DNA from 3 places in the Pseudoalteromonas sp. SR45-4 genome. Region 2 is predicted to be linked to each of the others. Evidence: predicted binding sites of a transcription regulator. Region 2 holds the regulator's gene; each other region holds the start of a gene.
What was found. The regulator ArgR, encoded in region 2, controls arginine synthesis, uptake and breakdown. The targets are predictions, from matches to a motif close to ANTGAATANNTATTCANT.
Positions count from the first base shown of each region.

Region 1: H5058_RS05030 (OadG family protein) is a predicted target of ArgR. The motif match lies at 2,842-2,859, and genes of this name have one in related genera.
Region 3: H5058_RS06185 (2OG-Fe dioxygenase family protein) is a predicted target of ArgR. The motif match lies at 2,075-2,092, and genes of this name have one in related genera.

Region 1 covers NZ_JACJDO010000007.1:34,627-39,404, reverse strand. The annotation lists gene H5058_RS05040 (sodium ion-translocating decarboxylase subunit beta) at 1-738, opposite strand, end outside; gene oadA (sodium-extruding oxaloacetate decarboxylase subunit alpha) at 752-2,533, opposite strand; gene H5058_RS05030 (OadG family protein) at 2,546-2,791, opposite strand; gene H5058_RS05025 (DUF1328 family protein) at 3,435-3,605, shown strand; gene H5058_RS05020 (hypothetical protein) at 3,671-3,862, shown strand; gene H5058_RS05015 (YcxB family protein) at 4,064-4,531, shown strand; gene csrA (carbon storage regulator CsrA) at 4,582-4,773, opposite strand.
Region 2 covers NZ_JACJDO010000001.1:231,690-236,467, forward strand. The annotation lists gene ispB (octaprenyl diphosphate synthase) at 263-1,234, shown strand; gene mdh (malate dehydrogenase) at 1,338-2,270, opposite strand; gene argR (transcriptional regulator ArgR) at 2,497-2,964, shown strand; gene H5058_RS01075 (Dyp-type peroxidase) at 2,980-3,879, opposite strand; gene H5058_RS01080 (ABC transporter ATP-binding protein) at 3,930-4,778, opposite strand, start outside.
Region 3 covers NZ_JACJDO010000009.1:65,012-69,789, forward strand. The annotation lists gene acnB (bifunctional aconitate hydratase 2/2-methylisocitrate dehydratase) at 1-1,953, shown strand, start outside; gene H5058_RS06185 (2OG-Fe dioxygenase family protein) at 2,153-2,785, shown strand; gene H5058_RS06190 (cysteine desulfurase-like protein) at 2,795-4,030, shown strand; gene H5058_RS06195 (2OG-Fe(II) oxygenase) at 4,050-4,754, opposite strand.

The sequences.
Region 1 (4,778 bases), on a different contig from region 2:
AACACCCGACTCTCGCATTAAGTTACCTAAACAAAACATACCAACCAGAGGTATCGCCGCAGGTAAAAACATTGCTGTTAAGCTAAGTACCATTAACGGAAAAATAATTTTCTCTTTTTTAGATACTTTACGCAGCTCTGGCATTTTTATTTGGCGCTCTTCAACCGTGGTTAATGCGCGCATAATTGGCGGCTGAATAATTGGCACTAATGCCATATACGAATAAGCAGCTACCGCAATCGCACCTAACAAGTCGGGTGCCAGTTTAGAGGCTAAAAATATAGCGGTTGGGCCATCAGCTCCACCAATTATCGCAATAGCCGACGCATCTTGCAGGCTAAATTCAAAACCAGGTACATAGTTAAGTAAAATAGCGCCAAACAAAGTCGCAAAAATACCAAACTGTGCAGCTGCACCTAATAGCAACATACGAGGGTTAGCAATTAGCGCACTAAAATCAGTTAACGCGCCTACTCCCATAAATATTAATAGTGGAAAAATACCGGTATCAATACCTACATAATACACATAATGCAGTAAGCCGCCGGGGTCGGATAAACCTGCCACCGGAATATTAGTTAATATTGCACCAAAGCCGATAGGTAATAATAATAGGGGCTCAAATTTTTTGGCTATTGCCAAAAACAATAATAAACAGCCTACCGCAATCATAATCAACGCTGGAAATGTAAAGTTAGCAATGCCTGTGGCATGCCAGAGGTTTAAAATACCATCCATCCTCTATTTACTCCTAAGCTAATGCAATCATAGCGTCGCCGGTAGTTACAGCATCGCCTTCACCAACTAACACTTCAGCAATTGTTCCGGTGTGCGTAGCGCGTATTTCAGTTTCCATTTTCATGGCTTCCATAATAATCACTACATCACCTTCATTCACAACTTGCCCTGCTTTTACCTTTATCTTAAAAATATTACCGGCTAAAGGGGCGTTAAGTGTTTCGCCTGATGCAACCGAAGCAGACTGAGGAATATGTTCTGAGTCTTTTAATGTAACTTCTTTAAGCTCGCCGCCTTGAGCTACAACAACGTCGTAAACCTTACCGTCTACTTTTACGCTGTATTGCTCAGCTTTAACGCTGTTGTTATTTGAAGCTGATTTAGAGGGAGCTTTATTACTTTTATCTTCAACACAAGGAACTGGCTCAAATGCATCTGGGTTGTTACGGTTTTTAATAAACTTCAAACCAACCTGTGGGAATAATGCATACGTTAGTACGTCATCAATTTGCTCATCAGCAAGAGTTAAACCTTGCTCTTGTACTTCTTTTAATAATTCAGCCTCAAGCGTTGCAAGCTCAGGTGCAATATTATCTGCAGGACGACAAGTAATTACCTCTGCTCCATCAAGCACACGCTCTTGTAGCTCTTTATTCATAGGTGCTGGTGTTAGGCCATATTCACCTTTTAATACGCCAGCTGTTTCTTTAGTAATTGTTTTATAGCGCTCACCCGTTAGTACATTAAGTACCGCTTGAGTGCCTACAATTTGCGACGTTGGTGTAACAAGCGGTAAAAAGCCTAAATCTTCTCGTACACGTGGGATCTCAAGTAAAACTTCATTAAGCTTATCTGCTGCGCCTTGCTCTTTAAGCTGGTTTTCCATGTTAGTTAACATGCCACCAGGTACTTGCGCGAGTAAAATACGGCCATCAACCCCTTTTAAGCTACCTTCAAATGCCGCGTATTTTTTACGTACATCTCTAAAGTAAGCAGCAATTTCTTCAAGGTGATTTAAATCAAGCTCAGTATCACGCTCAGTCCCTTCAACTATCGATACAATAGTTTCAGTTGCGGTGTGTCCGTAAGTCATACTCATAGATGAAATTGCGGTATCAAGCATATCAATGCCTGCATCAATCGCTTTTTGATAAGTCGCAGTACTTAAACCTGTTGTGGCGTGGCACTGCATTGCAATTGGAATAGATACAGTTTCTTTTAGTGCTTTAATTAGTTTTTCAGCATCGTACGGCTTTAATAAACCCGCCATATCTTTAATACAAATTGAATGACAGCCTAAATCTTCCAACTGCTTAGCTAGCGTTAACCACATATCAAGCGTATGAACAGGGCTTACTGTATAAGAAATAGTCCCTTGGGCATGTGCGCCTACTTTTATAGCCGCTTTAATTGCCGTTTCAAGATTACGTACATCGTTCATTGCATCAAATATACGAAATACATCAACGCCATTTTTATGGGCACGCTCTACAAATTTTTCTACTACATCGTCAGCATAATGGCGGTAACCTAATAAATTTTGACCGCGTAATAGCATTTGCTGTTTAGTATTTGGCATCGCTTTTTTTAGTGCGCGAATACGCTCCCAAGGATCTTCACCTAAATAACGAATACACGAATCAAACGTAGCTCCACCCCACGACTCAATAGACCAATAACCTGCATCATCAAGCTTTTTTGCAATCGGTAGCATATCGTCAAGGCGCATACGAGTTGCTAACAATGATTGATGCGCATCACGTAGTACCAGTTCTGTTAATTTTAATTTAGCCATTTAAGTGCTCCTTTAATTATTGTTTGTTTTGTACTGAGCAATGGCAGCACTAATTGCGGCGATGTGCTCATTAGGCACACCTTGTGATTTAAAAGACGGTGTTCTGGCAGGCATTGCAAGCTCAGGCTCTGCAAAGCGAGATACCAGCTTAGACATAACCGTAACGCAGGTAATTAATAATGACAGAAACACAAACACCCCCACCATACCGGTTAGCATTAAGTTGCTTGCTGTTGTAAGTAAAGCAGCGATATCCATTTTCCTCTCCTATAAAACTTATACCGAAATCAAAATAAAAAATCATTTTACGTAAATAATTATTCACCGAATAATAACAAAAAACAGTGTTTTGTCTATAGCCTGTAAATTGGTAAAACCAATTTAAACAAAACTAACATGCTATTAATTAACTTAACACTACAAAAAGGACTAGATACGCGCTATTACATAGATAATAAAAATAGTGAATATAAATAAAAGTTATATAGGCGACCTAAAAACCGTTAATAATGCACTTAAAGTAAAGCGTTAACAGTTCTATTAGCATAAAGTAATTTCACCACTGGCAATTGGTCTTACCAAATATATTTGTTAATTATTCAACCATTTAAATAGCCGCTGTTATTAAGCCCGCTATGCTCGTAAGTCTCGAACTGCAATTTAATAGCTCTTAAACTCAATTCTAAAAATCAATATGCGCTAACTTCTCTTATAAAAAACTAACATCCATAATCACTTGTATCAGTATGAATAAATTACATAGCAAAGCGTAAAACTTACCATTGAGTGCACGCTGAAATAACACAAACAAAAGCAAGCCATTGATTTAAAAGCAAAAAAACAATGGCACGTAACTCGCATCATATCCATTGAGCAAATTTGATAAACCAAGGAGAATACAATGTTACGCTGGACAATCACTTTTTTAGTAATTGCTTTAATTGCTGCAGTGTTAGGTTTTGGTGGTATAGCAGGCGCCGCAGCGGGTATTGCAAAAATTATATTTTTTATATTTTTAATACTTTTAGTTATATCTTTAGTATCGGGTGCCCTACGTGGCAAAAAGCCCTAGGTAACAAACTAAAGTTTTAAACTAATTAAAAATCATTTAAATCAAAATTTACAAGGAATTACATTATGAATTCGACAACTTTAAGAGCAGCACTAATTGGCCTATTCGCAAGTTTATTTATTATGGGCTGTGAAGATAACCACGCAGAAGATGCTGGTGAACGTATTGACGAAGCAGTAACTGACGTGCAAAACAAAGTTGAAGATGCATGTGAAGAAGTAAAAGAAGGTGTAAATGCAGAAGAAACTAACTGTTAATTCTTCTAATTTATTAAAAAAACGGCTCTAAAATGAGCCGTTTTTTTATGTGTGTAATAAAATAATATCTAAATTAAAGGTTGGATCTGATAAATAATAAACGCCAATATCTTTATCTATTATGCAGTTATTTATTATATAACTGCGCATTTACTGGTTAGCTTGTTAAAATGCATATAACTATGTTTTAAGAACTTCTATATGACACTTACAACAACCTACACGCTTGATAAGCCTTATTTTTATGAGTGCTTTGACGAATCAGTTGCGCATAGCAAGCGCGCGCAACCAAAATACTTTTTATTGGCGCTATTAGTAGCACTCGGTTTATTTGGAATTTATGGTTTAGACGATCATTACCTAGGATCTTTTCTGATCATGGTTGCGGTACTCGAATGTATTGCCTTTTATTATCGCCGTCCTTGGTGGGTTACTAGACAAATGCTAAGCAAAGCCTCGGGGTCTGAGGTCACCCTTACCTTTGACGAAGAAGGGATTAAATCGAGTAACTTTTATAAAAACACCCAACTTCTGTGGTCAGATATTAACGAAGTTATAACCACAGAGCGCGGCATACTATTAAAAAACAAAAAAGGTATGCAGTATATATCCAAGCACATATTAACTGCCGAAACACTTAATTTTATACACAAAAAAGCCACTCAGTGAGTGGCTTTTGGCAATAACTCAGTATGTAACTAAGTTATATACATTGCTGATTAAGCATTGCCAGGTTCAGGGTTAGACTTTTCAGCTTGAATACGCATGTAAATCTCTTCACGATGCACTGAAACGTCTTTTGGTGCGTTAACACCGATTCGAACTTGATTCCCTTTAACACCTAGAACAGTAACGGTTACTTCGTCACCGATCATTAGGGTTTCACCTACTCTACGAGTTAGTATTAGCATTCTTT
Region 2 (4,778 bases):
TATTAAATAGCCCTTTTGCCAAGCGCTTTTTCACGATTAGTGAAAATAATTTGCCTTAGCTAAACACACACTACAACGGATAATAAATAAACATAAATTACAGCACACTTTGTACGCTAATTAATCAGCTATCTCTCGTATTTAAGTGCTAATTAGCGATGTTAACCGTGTTTTTTCAGGGAATCGTCACAAAATATCGAGCTAGTGCTTTTTTTGTTGTACAATCTGCGCCGTTCACACATAAAAATTGGCTCGGAGATCAATGGATATAAAAGCTATCCAGGCGTTAATCGAAAACGATATGAATGACGTCAATCAACTTATACATGCGCAAATGCGCTCAGATGTGGCGTTAGTTAACCAACTTGGCTTGTATATTGTAAACAGTGGCGGCAAGCGCGTGCGCCCAATGTTGGCAATACTAGCGGCCAGAGCATTGGGTTATCAGGGTAAAGATCATATTACACTTGCAACTATTGTTGAGTTTATTCATACCGCAACACTATTACATGATGATGTTGTTGATGAATCTAACTTACGCCGAGGCACGCCTACAGCAAATGCTGAGTTTGGTAATGCTGCCAGCGTATTAGTGGGCGACTTTATTTACACTCGTTCATTTCAGCTTATGGTTGGCCTTGGTAAAATGCAGGTAATGCAAGTGCTTGCAGATGCAACTAACATTATTGCTGAAGGTGAAGTATTACAGTTAATGAACTGTAATGACCCCGACACCACTGAAGCGAGTTATATGCAGGTTATTTACTCTAAAACCGCTAAGCTATTTGAAGCCGCGACAGGCCTTGCGGCCATTATTACTGAGCAAAACCAAGCTACGCTTGATGCGCTTAACCTATACGGCATGCATTTAGGTACTGCGTTTCAGCTCGTTGATGACGTACTTGATTACAACGCAGATGCAGATCAATTAGGTAAAAATATTGGTGATGATTTAGCCGAAGGGAAACCAACTCTGCCGCTTATTTATGCAATGCAACATGGTAATGAGCAGCAAACACAGCTGATCCGTGACGCTATAGAGCACAGTAATGGCATGGATCATCTTGAAGAAATTTTAGCGGCACTTAAACAAACCAATGCGCTTGAATTTACGATGCAAAAGGCCGAACTTGAAGCCGACAAAGCCATTGCTTGCTTAGACTTTTTAGCTGAGTCTGAATATAAACAAGCACTTGTGAGCCTTGCCCGTATTGCAGTTGATCGCGATCACTAACTTTACTGCCTTTATGTGTAGCTAACCTGGGTGCAGGTTAGCTAAATTCCGAGCAATAAAAAAGCCTGCAAACGCAGGCTTTTTTGTCACTTGATTTTGGCTATTACGCCATGAAATCAACACCTTCTTTGATGTCTTTTTTCAGTGTTTCAAGCATGTCATTTTTTGCTTTTGTTTCAAATGCGCTTAGTTCGCCGTAAGAAAGAATTTCTTCTACGCCGTTTTTACCTAAACGTACTGGGTGTGCAAAGTACTCCGCATCGCCATTTTCAACAGCAACGTACGCGTAATCTACAACGTCTTCACCTTGTAGGCCTTTAACTAAAGACATACAAAAACGAGCTGCTGCTGCACCCATTGATAAAGTAGCTGAACCGCCACCCGCTTTAGCATTTACAACTTCAGTACCCGCATTTTGGATACGTGGAGTAAGTGCTGCAACTTCTTCATCTGTAAAGCTCACGCCTTCAACTTGAGAAAGTAGAGGTAAAATAGTAGTACCTGAGTGGCCACCGATTACAGGAACTTTAACAGTTGCTACGTCTACGCCTTTAAGTTCAGCAACAAATGCTTCTGAACGAATAACGTCAAGCGTAGTAATACCGAATACGCGTTTAGCGTCGTAAGTACCAGCTTTTTTAAATACTTCAGCAACAATTGGTACAGTGCCGTTTACTGGGTTAGTAATAATACCTACTAACGCTTTAGGACAACTTGCAACTATGCCTTCTGCTAACGTTTTGATGATGCCAGCATTTACATTAAATAAATCTGCACGATCCATACCTGGCTTACGTGGCATGCCAGCAGGAATAAGTACGATATCAGCATCTTTAAGCGCTTCATTTAACGCATCAGCGCCAAAGCCAGCTACTTTAACCGCTGTAGGGATATGAGATAGATCAACCGCAACACCTGGAACTACTGGTGCAACATCATATAGTGATAATTCAGAACCAGCTGGTAAGCCTGTTTTTAATAATAAAGACAACGCTTGACCGATACCGCCTGCAGCACCTAATACAGCAACTTTCATTGGAATTCTCCGTGATTTGAGGTAGGAAATATTTATGGCTCTAAGATAAAGAAATTAGCGACTAAAAACAAATTTATCCTGCCTATTTTCGTAATATTTTAGACCATAGTTGTAAAAACATTTGGCCTGAATACAGTAAACTGGCAAGTTAAATAAACAACTGCTGCATAATTATTCGTTTTTGTGTAGAATTTGCGGCATGGATAATAAAAAGCAAATAAAAACTATGCAACCACAAGACAAACAGGAAGCGTTAGTAAAAGCATTTAAAGCGCTTTTAAAAGAAGAAAACTTTGGTTCTCAAGGCGATATAGTAGATTCGTTAAAAGAGCAAGGTTTTGACAATATAAGCCAAAGTAAAGTGTCGCGCATGCTTAGTAAGTTTGGCGCGGTACGAACGCGCAATGCCAAACAAGAAATGGTGTATTGCTTGCCAGCAGAAATGGGCGTACCCACAGCAAAAAGCCCGCTGCGCCAGCTTGTTATTGATATAATGCATAACGAAATGATGATTATTATCCGTACCAGTCCAGGCGCGGCTCAGCTTATTGCGCGTTTACTTGACTCATTAGGTAAAGCCGATGGCGTGTTAGGTACTATAGCTGGCGACGACACTATTTTTATTGCCCCAGCTAAAATATCTGAAATAGACTTAACCCTAGAGCGGGTACGTATTTTATTTGATACGGTTTAGTATTTAAAACATGCGTTATAACTGTTTTAAAAACCCAACTGACGGTGCAAAAAACGCAGACCCCATATCGGCTTGAGTAAAATCAAGCCAATGATCATAGCACTCCCCCTCACCTAAACGACTTTTTAATACCTGTTCAAATGCGGTTCCACTGGCCGAGCAAGTAATTGACAGCATTCCTTGCTCGTAAACATCGCCATAAGGCATGCCTTGATTAAGTAATATTGGCTGGCCTTGCTCATCTTTTAATTCACTGCGTTGTGCATGGCTGGTTTCAAGCGCTGGGGCTATAAGAGTGTTGTCTAAGCGAGTGCGGCCTATTATTTGCTCTTGCTCATCTAGCGATAGATGCTGCCATACGCTTAGATCGTGCTTATAACGTTGCACATGAATATAACTGCCTTGATCCTCAAAGCTACCTGGTTTATTTATTAACGCCGTTGCCCGCTTTTGTCGGCCATGCGGCATTTTGCCACCATAAATAAAACCATTGAAATCGCGACCATCTAAAAATCTAAAATTACGAATTTGTTCCACCAGCTCTACGTCTGGTGCAAATAACTTTAAAATTTGCAGTGCAAATAAATGATTGACGTCTTCGCGGTCTGAACGTATTTGCACAAACAAATCACACGGCTGCACGCTCATTGCGTGTTCATTATGATTTATATTAGGAAAGCTTTGTAGTTCACTGGGGATATACTCTGGCAAAATATGCGGCCAATACTGTGCACCAATAGCCACCATACAAGAAAGCATAGATTCAGAAAACTGATCGCTAAACTCTTCCTCAATAGCGCTTACTTGCTTGAGCTTTGTACGTAATGACTCATCTTGGCCATCAAACACATTAAAAAATAAATGCAAACCGTGTAAGTTTGCTTCAGCACAAATCCCTGATTGCGCTTGTGCCATTGTTATTCCTTAGCTTATAAATAGATAAACACAGCGAATAACAAATTAATTTATGATTCGAAAAAATTCACCGTGTGGGGTTTTATTTTTATTATAACCTGCTCATTTTGAACAAATGACTGGCCATATTGCGCTGCAACTTCTATTTCTTGTTGTGCAATAACTACAGTGTAAACATAAGCCGAACCAATAAAACGACTGCTTAATATGGTGGCGCGTTCACTATGGCTATCTTTTTTATTGTCGCTCATTAGCTCTATTTGATGAGGACGCACATATATTTTTCCTATATTAGCCTGATGCTGGTGCGCAATAACCGACTCAACTAGGCCAAAAGCGGTTTTATATTCAGTTGCTGTTAACACTTCTGCGCTTAAGTATATGCCCTGACCCAGAAACTCTGCAACCTCCTTTGAGCTTGGTTTAGCAAAAAGCTGTTCTGGGGTGCCCTGTTGAGCTATTTTACCCTGGTGCATAATAGCCAGCGTGTCTGCAAATGCAAAAGCCTCTTCCTTTGAGTGGGTAACAAATACTGCCGACACTTGTTGAGTTTTAATTATGCGGCGAATATCGGCAATTAATTCAAAGCGTACTTGAGTGTCTATATTCGAAAACGGCTCATCAAGTAATAGTAAACTTGGTTTGTAAGCAAGTGCACGCGCAATCGCCACGCGCTGTTGTTGCCCACCCGATAACTGATGCGGATACCTGTCGGCGCAGCCAACTAAATGCACCAGCTTAAGCATTTCATCAACGCGCTGTTGCTTTTGCTCTTTACTCATTTTACTTAAGCCAAAAGCAATATTATGTGCCACGGTTAAATGCGGGAATAACGCATAATCTTGAAACATCATGCCAATATTACGATGCTCTGGCGAGATAAATGTATTGGCGTTACT
Region 3 (4,778 bases), on a different contig from region 2:
GAAGTAGGCCCAATCACCCAACTAGAAGAATTAAAAACTAAAGGCTTACCACTAGCTTACGTTGGTGATGTTGTTGGTACGGGTTCTTCACGTAAATCTGCAACTAACTCAGTGCTTTGGTTTATGGGCGATGATATCCCGTTTGTACCAAATAAGCGTGTTGGCGGTGTATGTCTAGGTAATAAAATTGCACCAATCTTCTTTAACACTATGGAAGATTCTGGCGCTTTACCAATTGAGCTAAATGTTGATGAACTTAACATGGGCGAGCAAATTGACATCTACCCATACGAAGGTGTTGTTAAGCAGCATGGTACTGATAAAGTAATCTCTAAGTTTGAACTTAAATCTGAAGTTATTTTAGATGAAGTTCGTGCTGGTGGTCGTATTCCACTAATCATTGGTCGTGGTTTAACAGACAAAGCACGTACATCACTTGGTTTAGGTGCTACTGATATATTTAAAGTACCAACAGCAACTGAAGTATCAGATAAAGGCTTTACACTAGCGCAAAAAATGGTTGGTAAAGCATGTAACGTTGCAGGTATTCGCCCAGGTCAATACTGTGAGCCTAAAATGACAACTGTTGGCTCGCAAGATACAACAGGTCCTATGACACGTGATGAACTTAAAGATTTAGCTTGTTTAGGTTTCTCTGCAGACTTAACAATGCAGTCTTTCTGTCATACATCGGCATACCCAAAACCTATTGATGTAAACACGCATCACACGCTTCCTGATTTCATCATGAACCGTGGCGGCGTTTCACTTCGCCCAGGTGACGGTATTATTCACTCATGGTTAAACCGTATGTTATTACCAGATACCGTAGGTACTGGTGGTGATTCGCATACACGTTTCCCATTAGGTATTTCATTCCCAGCTGGTTCGGGTGCAGTAGCATTCGCAGCAGCAACAGGTGTTATGCCTCTTGATATGCCTGAGTCAATTTTGGTTCGTTTTAAAGGCGAAATGCAACCAGGTATCACATTACGTGACCTTGTACATGCAATCCCTTACTACGGTATCAAGCAAGGCTTATTAACAGTTGAGAAAAAAGGTAAAATCAACGAGTTTTCTGGTCGCGTACTAGAAATTGAAGGCGTTGAGCACCTAACTGTTGAGCAAGCGTTTGAATTATCAGATGCATCTGCTGAGCGTTCAGCTGCAGGTTGTACGGTTAAGCTTTCAAAAGAGTCTATTTCTGAATACCTAGAATCAAACATTGTTATGCTTAAGTGGATGATCTCTGAAGGTTATGGCGATGTACGTACGATTGAACGTCGTATTAATGCAATGCAAGACTGGTTAGCTAATCCTGAGCTTATGGAAGCAGATAAAGATGCTGAATACGCTCACGTAGTTGAAATCGACTTAGCTGAGATTAAAGAGCCAGTTCTTTGTGCTCCAAATGATCCAGATGACGCGCGTTTACTTTCTGATGTTGCTGGCGAGAAAATTGATGAAGTATTCATCGGTTCTTGTATGACTAACATTGGTCACTTCCGCGCGGCTGGTAAGTTACTAGATGGCTTTAAAGGTCAACTACCTACTCAGCTTTGGGTTGCTCCACCTACTAAGATGGACAAAGACCAACTAATTGAAGAAGGCTACTATGGCATCTTTGGTCGTGTTGGCGCACGTATAGAAACTCCAGGTTGTTCATTATGTATGGGTAACCAAGCACGTGTTGCTGATAAAGCAACGGTAGTGTCTACCTCTACACGTAACTTCCCTAACCGTTTAGGTAATGGTGCAAATGTATTTTTAGCATCATCTGAACTTGCTGCAGTTGCGGCAATTATCGGTCGATTGCCAACTGCTGCTGAGTATCAAGAATATGCAGCGAAGATCAATGCAACAGCGTCAGATACATATCGCTACTTGAACTTCCATCGCATGCCTGCTTACACTAAAAAAGCAGACAACGTGATCATTCAACAAGCAGTATAATTTTTACAGCTTATTTAAAAACCCGCTTTTGCGGGTTTTTTATTAGCAAAAATAAATTTTAGATAGTTAATGTTGTTTTTTTGCATTTATTGTATTAATTTTGGTGGTTAATTGTTTTGAAGTTAAATAATAAAGCAATAAATCCTCTTTGCATGCATTAAAATCCCTGCAATATTATAATTACTATAGCAGGATTTTTATGACCGCTTTAAACCCCCAGAATTTACTGCAGCTGCGTTTTATTAACCAAACAAATATTGATTTGGTTAAGCCTTCTTTTGATAACCTGCCGACTAATCCTTATGCAGATGGTGCCTTTCGTAAACGCCGTTACTCTGTAGTTAAACTACAAAATGGTGAGCTAAAGCTACAAGCAACAAAAGCATTTGTACAAGATGATGCAATTAATACCTTTCAGGGTAATGTTGAGCGTAGTTACGAAAATTTAGAGCAAAGCCTACTTGAGTCAGCGGGCATGAAAAGTATTGTGAATGAGTTTCGTCAAATTACCGGGATTGATGAAGAACGTGATATCGAAATTCACCAATTTCGTATGTTAGCCATTGATAGTGATACGCCTGCAGCGCCAGAAGGCGTGCACCAAGATGGTTTTGATCATGTGTGTGTATGTGGAGTATCGCATGAAAACTTAGAGGGCGGTGAATTGCTTGTATACGAAAACAAGCAAGCCGATCCCTGTTTTAAAATGGCTATAAAAGACGGTATGTTTGCAGTAATTAACGACCGTCAAGTGTGGCATAACGCTACTCCAATGAATAAACTTGATGCCAGTAAGCCAGGTTACCTGGATTGCTTTGTATTAACCTCTTAAGGAATGAGCATGAATATAACGCAATTACGTGAGCAATTTCCGGCATTAATGCAAAGCGTTAATGGTAAATCTCCCGTGTTTTTAGACGGCCCCGGTGGCTCGCAAGTACCGCAATCGGTACTTAACGCTATGACTGCTTATTTGGGTTATTACAACTCAAATTTAGGTGGAGCATTTTTCTCAAGCGATAAAACCGTTGAGCTAATGGCAAATGCTCGCCAAGCTGCTGCCGATTTACTCAATGCGCCCAGCTCACAACAAATTGTATTTGGTCCGAATATGACCAGCTTAACGTTTAGCTTTAGCCGCGCAATTTCACGCGACTGGCAAACGGGTGATGAAATAATTGTCACTAACGCGGATCACTTTTCTAACGTTTCGTCGTGGCAGCAAGCCGCAGAAGATAAAGGTGTTAAAGTTAATACTGCGCTTATTAACGAAACCGACTGCACACTCAATATGGCGCAGTTCGAGAGTTTACTAAACAGTAATACTAAGCTGGTAGCGGTAACTTATGCTTCAAATACCACAGGTTCAATTAACAATATTAAACGTATTGTAGAGCTTGCCCACAACGTAGGCGCACTTGTTTATGTTGATGCCGTACATTATGCACCGCACGAACTTGTAGATGTACAAGCGCTTGATTGCGACTTTTTAGCCTGCTCTGCGTACAAGTTTTTTGGCCCGCATTTAGGTATGGTTTATGGCAAAAAAGAGCACCTTGAAGGATTTACGCCTTATAAAGTTGAGCCTGCCAAGGACGTTATTCCTGGGCTCTGGGAAACCGGTACGCAAAGCTTTGAAGCACTTGCAGGTCTAATTGCTGCGGTTGACTACATTGCTGATATTAGTGAGCTTGATGATAGTCATTCGCGCCGTGATAAATTAGCTGCGGCTTTTGCCAAAACCAAGCAACACGAAATGGCGCTGAGTGAGTACTTTTTAACGCGCTTAGTTAATTACCCGCGTATTAAATTGTTTGGTATAGATGACTTAGATCGTTTAAATGAGCGTACGCCTACTTTTGCGTTAACTTTTGAAGGTTTAGAGCCGCGCGCTGTATCTGAATGTTTAGGTAAGCAACATATTTGTGTATGGGACGGCAACTTTTACGCGCAAGGTTTGTGTGAGCAATTAGGCGTACTTGATAAAGGTGGCGTAGTGCGCATTGGTTGCATGCACTACAACACCACCGCAGAGCTTGATCAGTTATTTAATCTGTTTGATGAGCTACTAGGTTAATATACATAAAAAAGGTGCGCTAGCTCTTTGGCGCACCGTATATTTGCTCTGCGCGGTTAAACAGTACCCACGAGGTTAAAATATACTTATCGTTAGATACTGGCTTATTGCCACGGTGAGTGTGAGTAAAGTAGCCGGGCGCTATTACCATAGTGCCTTTTTTAGGCGCAATTTTACGCTTTTGATAATAAAACTCCGTTTCCCCACCTTGTTCAACATCGTTCAAATAAAACATAAACAGCAATACTCTATGTAGCGCCTCGTTATGATTTAACTGCGGATAAACTTCGCTGTGCCAATACGGGTAACCGCCTTTATTAACTTGGTATTTTTGCGCCTGAATATTTCCTAGCCTAAAAATTTGCTGCACTAATAAGGGCAGTTGTGGTTTACCCACTTCATCAAAGTTTGCGTGTGTTAAGTCAACAGGTTCGCCACTTTTAGGGTGATACACTTTTAGGCCAAAGGCACCAATCATAATAAAAATATGTTCTTCAATGTATTTAAAAACATACTGTGCAGTGGTTTGTTGAATATGTTTTAATTGCTCAACGTATTCTGGATGATTGTTTAAGTGCAAGTCGTGGCTATCTTTTTTATTTAAATCGATACCGCCAGATGTCATCCCTTGTTTTATATGCGGGCTTTGAGAAAAGGTAGTGATAAAGTTATCACAAAAGTCATTGCTGAGCGCGTTATTGTATACGCGAATAAAGTCCGTCATAGTTTACCTTTATATAATTATTAT